2 regions of the Streptomyces sp. 71268 genome follow, and region 2 is predicted to be linked to the other one. Evidence: riboswitches for the same ligand, from Rfam matches in the RefSeq annotation. Region 2 holds a riboswitch; the other holds the start of a gene.
The links. Region 2 has a riboswitch for S-adenosylmethionine ahead of thrC (threonine synthase). Riboswitches for the same ligand answer to the same signal wherever they lie in the genome.
Positions count from the first base shown of each region.

Region 1: it holds a riboswitch for S-adenosylmethionine, as region 2 does, so the genes downstream of both, OYE22_RS26045 (aminotransferase class V-fold PLP-dependent enzyme) here and thrC (threonine synthase) in region 2, are expected to answer to the same signal.

Region 1 covers NZ_CP114200.1:6,539,273-6,542,676, forward strand. The annotation lists gene OYE22_RS26035 (cytochrome bc complex cytochrome b subunit) at 1-354, shown strand, start outside; gene trpD (anthranilate phosphoribosyltransferase) at 481-1,605, shown strand; SAM riboswitch class IV at 1,829-1,946, shown strand; gene OYE22_RS26045 (aminotransferase class V-fold PLP-dependent enzyme) at 2,214-3,404, shown strand, end outside.
Region 2 covers NZ_CP114200.1:4,939,950-4,943,353, forward strand. The annotation lists gene OYE22_RS19495 (glucosyl-3-phosphoglycerate synthase) at 118-1,095, opposite strand; SAM riboswitch class I at 1,270-1,408, shown strand; gene thrC (threonine synthase) at 1,426-2,739, shown strand; gene OYE22_RS19505 (ubiquitin-like small modifier protein 1) at 2,827-3,102, shown strand.

The sequences.
Region 1 (3,404 bases), 1.6 Mb from region 2:
GTGGTGTCGTTCATCGTCACCAAGCGGATCTGCCTCGGCCTGCAGCGTCGGGACAAGGAGAAGGTGCTGCACGGTCGCGAGTCCGGCATCATCAAGCGGCTGCCGCACGGCGAGTTCATCGAGGTGCACGAGCCGCTGTCGCAGGACCAGTTGCACACGCTCACGGCGCACGACCAGTACAAGCCGCTTGAGCTGGAGCCCGAGGTGGACGAGAACGGCGTGGTGCGCAAGCCCACCCGCTCCGAGAAGCTCCGCGTCAAGCTGTCGAAGGGCCTGTACGGCGAGGACAACCAGATCGCCAAGCCCACCGTCGAGGAGTACAAGGAGATCACGAGCGGCCACGGTCACCACTGACCCCTCCTGATCACCTGCTGATCGCCACACGGAGAACCCCGTCCGATGTTTGGACGGGGTTCTTCGTCTGTTCCCGGCCCTGGATAGGCTGGCTCCACACCTCACCCACCACCAGGAGCGTGGACCATGAACGTTGTGACCCCGGCAGGCGGCGACAGCGCGACGGCCCACACCTGGCCGGGCATCCTGCGCAGCCTCCTCGCCGGCCAGGACCTCGGCGCCGACGCCTCCGCCTGGGCGATGGACCGCATCATGACGGGCCAGGCCAGTGACACCCAGATCGCGGGGTTCGCGGTCGCCCTGCGGGCCAAGGGCGAGACGGTCGACGAGGTCGCCGGCATGGTCCGCACGATGTACGAGCACGCCAACCTGATCGACGTCCCCGGGCCCACCGTGGACATCGTGGGGACGGGCGGCGACGGGGCCAAGACGGTCAACATCTCCACGATGTCCTCGATCGTGGTGGCCGGCACCGGCGCCCGGGTCGTCAAGCACGGCAACCGGGCCGCCTCCTCGGCCAGCGGCGCCTCCGACGTGTTGGAGAAGCTCGGGGTCAACCTGGACCTCACGCCGGCGCGGGTGGCCGAGGTCGCCGGGCGGGCGGGCATCACCTTCTGTTTCGCCGTCAAGTTCCACCCCTCGCTGCGGCACGTGGCGGCGGCCCGCCGCGAACTGGGCATCCCCACCACGTTCAACTTCCTCGGGCCCCTCACCAATCCGGCCAAGGTCGCGGCCCAGGCCACCGGGGTCGCCGACCCGCGGATGGCGCCGATCCTGGCGGGGGTGCTCGCCGGGCGCGGCACCAGCGCGCTGGTCTTCCGTGGCGACGACGGCCTGGACGAGCTGACCACCACGGCGACCTCCCGGGTGTGGGAGGTGCGCGACGGTACCGTGCGCGAGCAGAGCTTCGACCCGCGCGACGTCGGCCTGGAACTGGTCCCCGTGGAGGCCCTGCGGGGCGCTGACGCCTCGTACAACGCCGACGTGGCCCGCCGGCTGCTCGCCGGCGAGCACGGGCCGGTACGGGACGCCGTGCTGCTCAACTCGGCGGCGGCCCTCGTCGCCCTGGACGCGTTGAGCACGACGTCGGCGGCGGAGTCGGCCGCGCGGTTCGAGGCGGGGGCTCCCGCGCCGGAGCTGCCGCCGCTCGCCGAGCGGATCGGGGCGGCGATGGGGCGCGCGGCCGAGGCCATCGACTCGGGCGCGGCCAGGCGCACGCTGGAGCGGTGGGTGGCGGCCAGCCAGGAGTAGCCACGCGCCGCGCGGCGGCGTGGGCCAGGCGGCACAGCACGCAGCGGTACAGGGCAGTACAGAGTGAGGGCGCGTCCCCGGACGGGGGCGCGCCCTCGCGCCGCGTGCGGGCCCGTCAACGGCCCGCGCAGTCCGGGCGCGTGGCCGATTCGCCACCCCGTGTGCCGCCGGTGGGGGAGGTGGGCGGTTGCGGTGTGGGCGCGGTGTGGCATGATGCTTCGCAGGTCACGAGTGACAGCGACACAGGCCCCGGCCCGCTGTCCGGCAACCCTCCGTCCGTGGCGGGGTGCCCCGGGTGATGACCAGGCCGTAGGCAGCGAGGTCTACGGCAAGCGCGGACCCCTCGCACTCGTTTCCTCGAGTGAGACATCCAGGGGTCCTGGTGGTCGAGGGAGAAGCTCCGTGAGTCAGCGAATGCGTTAGGGCCCGCCGGCCCCGTTCAGCACGCTCCGGTTTTCCGGACATTCCGGCCCATCCGATCCGCGCCAGCGCGCGGGCACCCCCGGGCCGTCTTCCGCACCCACCGACGGGTCAGCCGTCGGCCGTGCGTTTCCCCAAGCCCTGTTGCTTCCCTCGTGTGAAGCCCTGCCCTGCCGGGAGAACTCGCCATGTCCACGCGCCCCTTCGCCGCCGCCCCGACCGCCGCCACCGTCGCCTCCGCCGACGCCGCTTCGGCCACCACCGCCGACACCGGGGTGGCGGCCGAGCCCGCCTGTGCGGCCCGGTCGGCCTCGCTGCCGCTGCCCGTGCTCGGGGCGGACGTGCGGGTTCCGCTGGTCACCGGGGGCGAGGTCGGCTACGCCGCGCTGGACTACGCCGCCAGCGCCCCCGCGCTGCGCCGGGTGTGGGAGGACGTGGCCGCGTACGCCCCGTACTACGGCAGCGTGCACCGGGGGGCGGGCTACCTCTCGCAGTTGTCCACCGACCTGTTCGAGACCAGCCGCGCGGACGTGGCCGCGTTCCTCGGCTGCCGCCCGGACGACCAGGTCGTCTTCACCCGCTCCACCACCGACTCGCTCAACCTGCTCGCCGCCGTGCTGCCCGAGGGCACGCGGGTGTACGTCTTCGAGACCGAGCACCACGCCGCGCTGCTGCCCTGGGAGCGGCAGCGGGGCGTGTCGGTGACCTACCTGAGCGCGCCCCGTTCGCCCGCCGCCGCCGTGCGGACGCTGGAGGCGGCGCTGGCGGAAGGGGCCGCCGAAGGGCCCGCGCTGGTCTGCGTGACCGGCGCGTCGAACGTGACCGGCGAGCTGTGGCCGGTGCGTGAGTTGGCGGCGACGGCGCACGCGCACGGCGCCCGGATCGTGCTCGACGCCGCCCAGCTGGCCCCCCACCACCCGGTCGACATCGCCGAGTTGAACGTGGACTGGGTCGCGTTCTCCGGTCACAAGCTGTACGCGCCGTTCGGATCCGGTGTGCTCGCGGGCCGCGCGGACTGGCTGCGCGCGGCGGAGCCGTACCTCGCCGGTGGCGGCGCCAGCCGCACCGTGGTGCGGGCCGCCGACGGCGGCGTGGACGTGGCCTGGCACACCACCGCCGCCCGGCACGAGGCCGGCTCGCCGAACGTGATCGGCGTGTACGCCATCGCCTCGGCGTGCCGGGCGCTGACCGAGGCCGGCTTCGACGCGCTGGTCGAGCGCGAGCGGGAGCTGATCGCCGCCGTACGGGCCGGTCTCGCCGACGTCCCGCAGGTGCGCCTCCTGTCGCTGTTCGGCGACGACGCGCCCCGGGTCGGGGTGCTCTCCTTCGTCGTGGACGGCTGGAACAGCTCGCACTTCGCCGCCGCGCTCTCCGCCGAG
Region 2 (3,404 bases):
TCCGCCCCACCCGCCCGGCCGGTCGCCCGCCACCCACCCGGGCCCCGTCCGCCCCGTGCACGCCGTCCGTCTCGCCCGCCTCGTGTGCCTCCGTACGACGGCGCTCCGCCGGTCCCGCTACGCCGCCCAGCGCTCCGCGTACTCCCGGACCTCGATCATCGGCGGGCGTTCCTCGGTGTCCACCGGGTGCGTCCGCGGCTCGAACCCGCCGCCGGCGCCGCGCGTGAACTGGGTGAGCCGTGGGCGTACCAAGTGGCCCCGGGCGAGCCGTAGTTGGGCCGTGCGGTAGATCGCCGCCGCCATCCGGCCGAGGGCCTGGCCGTCCTGGTGGCGGTGGCGGCGTACGCCCACGTCCACCTGGCCGAGCGCGTCGAGCCCGACCGTGTGCAGCGCGTCGACGAGCAGGCCCAGCTCCACGCCGTAGCCGACCGGGAACGGCAGCCGCTCAAGCAGTGAACGGCGCGCCGCGTACTCGCCGCCGAGCGGCTGTACGAACCCCGCGAGCTGCGGCCAGTGCAGGTTCAGCAGCGGCCGGGCCACCAGCTCGGTCACCCGGCCGCCCTGCCCGACGGGCCCGGCGCCGGCCTCGGCCCCGCGCGCCGCCGGTTCGAGCGGCCGGTCGTACATGGCCTTCACGAACTGCGTCTCCGGGTCGGTGAGCAGCGGGCCGACGATCCCGGAGACGAAGGTGGCGGAGAAGTCGCGCAGGTCGGCGTCGACGAAGCAGACGATGTCGCCGCTGGTCGCGAGCAGCGAACGCCACAGCACCTCGCCCTTGCCCGGGACCGCCGGCACCCGGGGCAGCAGGCTGTCCCGGTGCACCACGCGCGCGCCGGCCGCGCGCGCGACCTCGGCGGTGGCGTCCGTCGAGCCGGAGTCGAGCACCACCAGCTCGTCCACCAACGGGACCGCCCGCATGAGGTCGCGCCGGATCGTGTCGACGATCGCCCCGACCGTCGCCTCCTCGTTCAGCGCGGGCAGCACCACGCTGACGCTGCTGCCACCGGCCCGTTTCGCCGCGAGGAGCAGGTCGAGCGGACGGTCGGCAGCGGACCAGGACCGGCGACTGAGCCAGCGCTCCACCTCTTCCAGCACCTGCGTGACTCCTTTGCGCGCCGAGCGGCGCTCGATGTTACGTTCATCTCGTGGTTTGGACGACCCTCACCCGGGTCCCAGCCTTCGGTTACAGTCTTGAACAACGCGGATGACCGTCGCATGCCGGGGTCATCACGCCAACAAACGCCTGGCTCCAAGGAGCCGGTGCCATACCGCTCATCCAGAGGGGCAGAGGGATACGGCCCGTTGAAGCCCCGGCAACCCTCCAGTCGGTTTCTCGCACAGCGAGGCTCCCGGCGGGGAAGGTGCCAATTCCGTCTCGTGGCGAGATGCGTCGCGAGGAAGATGAGGAGAAAGGGCCTCGCCTCCATGGCTGTGCAAGTCACCGAAAGCACCACCGCCCCCGCCACGTCGGACGCGTCCGCCGCGTCCGTGGACCTCGGCCCCGCTGCCGCGCTCTCCTGTCGCGAGTGCGGCGAGCGCTTCGATCTCGGCCCGATCTTCGCCTGTGCGCTGTGTTTCGGCCCCCTTGAGGTGGCGTACGACCTGCCGACCGGTGACCCGCAGGGGCTGCGGCAGCGCATCGAGGCCGGCCCGAACAGCATCTGGCGGTACGCGCCGCTGCTGCCGGTGCCCGCCGACGTCGCGTCCAAGCCCAACCTGAACCCGGGCCTGACGCCGCTGGTCAAGGCCGACCGGCTGGCCGGCGAGCTGGGCGTCACCGGCGGGCTGTACGTCAAGGACGACTCGGGCAACCCGACCCACTCCTTCAAGGACCGGGTCGTGGCCATCGCCGTCGAGGCCGCCCGCGCCTTCGGCTTCACCACCCTCTCCTGCTCCTCGACCGGCAACCTGGCCGGCGCGGTCGGCGCCGCCGCCGCCCGCGCGGGCTTCCGTTCCTGCGTGTTCATCCCGCACGACCTGGAGGCCGGCAAGGTCGTCATGGCCGCGGTCTACGGCGGCGAACTGGTCGCCATCGAGGGCACGTACGACGACGTCAACCGGTTCTGCAGCGAGTTGATCGGCGACTCGCTCGGCGAGGGCTGGGGCTTCGTCAACGTCAACCTGCGCCCGTACTACGGCGAGGGCTCCAAGACGCTGGCGTACGAGATCTGCGAGCAGCTCGGTTGGGAGATCCCGGACCAGATCGTCATCCCGATCGCCTCCGGATCGCAGCTCACGAAGATCGACAAGGGGCTCAAGGAGCTGATCAAGCTCGGCCTGGTCGAGGACAAGCCGTACAAGATCTTCGGCGCGCAGGCCGAGGGCTGCTCGCCGGTCTCCCGGGCCTTCAAGGACGGGCACGACGTGGTGCGCCCGGTGAAGCCGAACACCATCGCCAAGTCGCTGGCCATCGGGAACCCGGCCGACGGCCCGTACGTGCTCGACATCGCCCGGCGCACCGGGGGAGCGGTCGAGGACGTGACCGACGAGCAGGTGGTGGACGCCATCAAGCTGCTCGCGCGCACCGAGGGCATCTTCGCGGAGACCGCGGGCGGCGTGACCGTCGGCGTCACCAGGAAGCTCATCGAGACCGGCCAGCTGGACCCGACCCGCACCACCGTCGTCCTCAACACCGGCGACGGGCTCAAGACGCTGGACGCCGTCGCGCCCACCACCGGGCCCACCGCGACGATCAAGCCGAGCCTCGACGCGTTCCGCGCGGCGGGTCTGGCGGGCTGACGCCCGCGGCGCCGGCCACCCATCCGGCCGGCGCCCCGTCCGCCGCGATCAGCAAGCTTTCCGTTCTCCCACGAAGGTGGCCCCCTCATGAGCGTCAACGTTCGCATTCCGACCATCCTGCGCACCTACACCGGCGGCAAGGCCGAGGTGCCCGCCGAGGGCGCGACCCTCGGCGAGGTGCTGGCGGACCTGGAGAAGAACCACCAGGGCATCGCCGCCCGGGTGCTCGACGACCAGGGCAAGCTGCGCCGCTTCGTGAACGTGTACGTCAACGACGACGACGTCCGCTTCGACCAGGGTCTTGAGACGGCGACGCCGGACGGCGCGGGCATTTCCATCATTCCCGCCGTCGCCGGCGGCTGACCCACGCATTCCGCGCGCGAACTGCCCGAATTGCCCCGTCCACGAGAAAGTGGACGGGGCAATTCCGTGTTTGAAACCGCGATAAGGTTGAACTGATCTCCCTCCCTCTCTTACGGGCCCGTGCGCGGAACGCGGCAGTGGCTCGTCAAAATGTGCGTGAAGTGTGGACGTGATTTGCCGGGTTGCTCCCGCCATGTCCAGCCCGACTTGACCGGTAATCACCGGAGTTCGCCTCCTATGGCCGATGACGCGCGCCCAGAATTCTCGTCCGATTGACCTGTTGCTCTGGGCATCTGGACAGA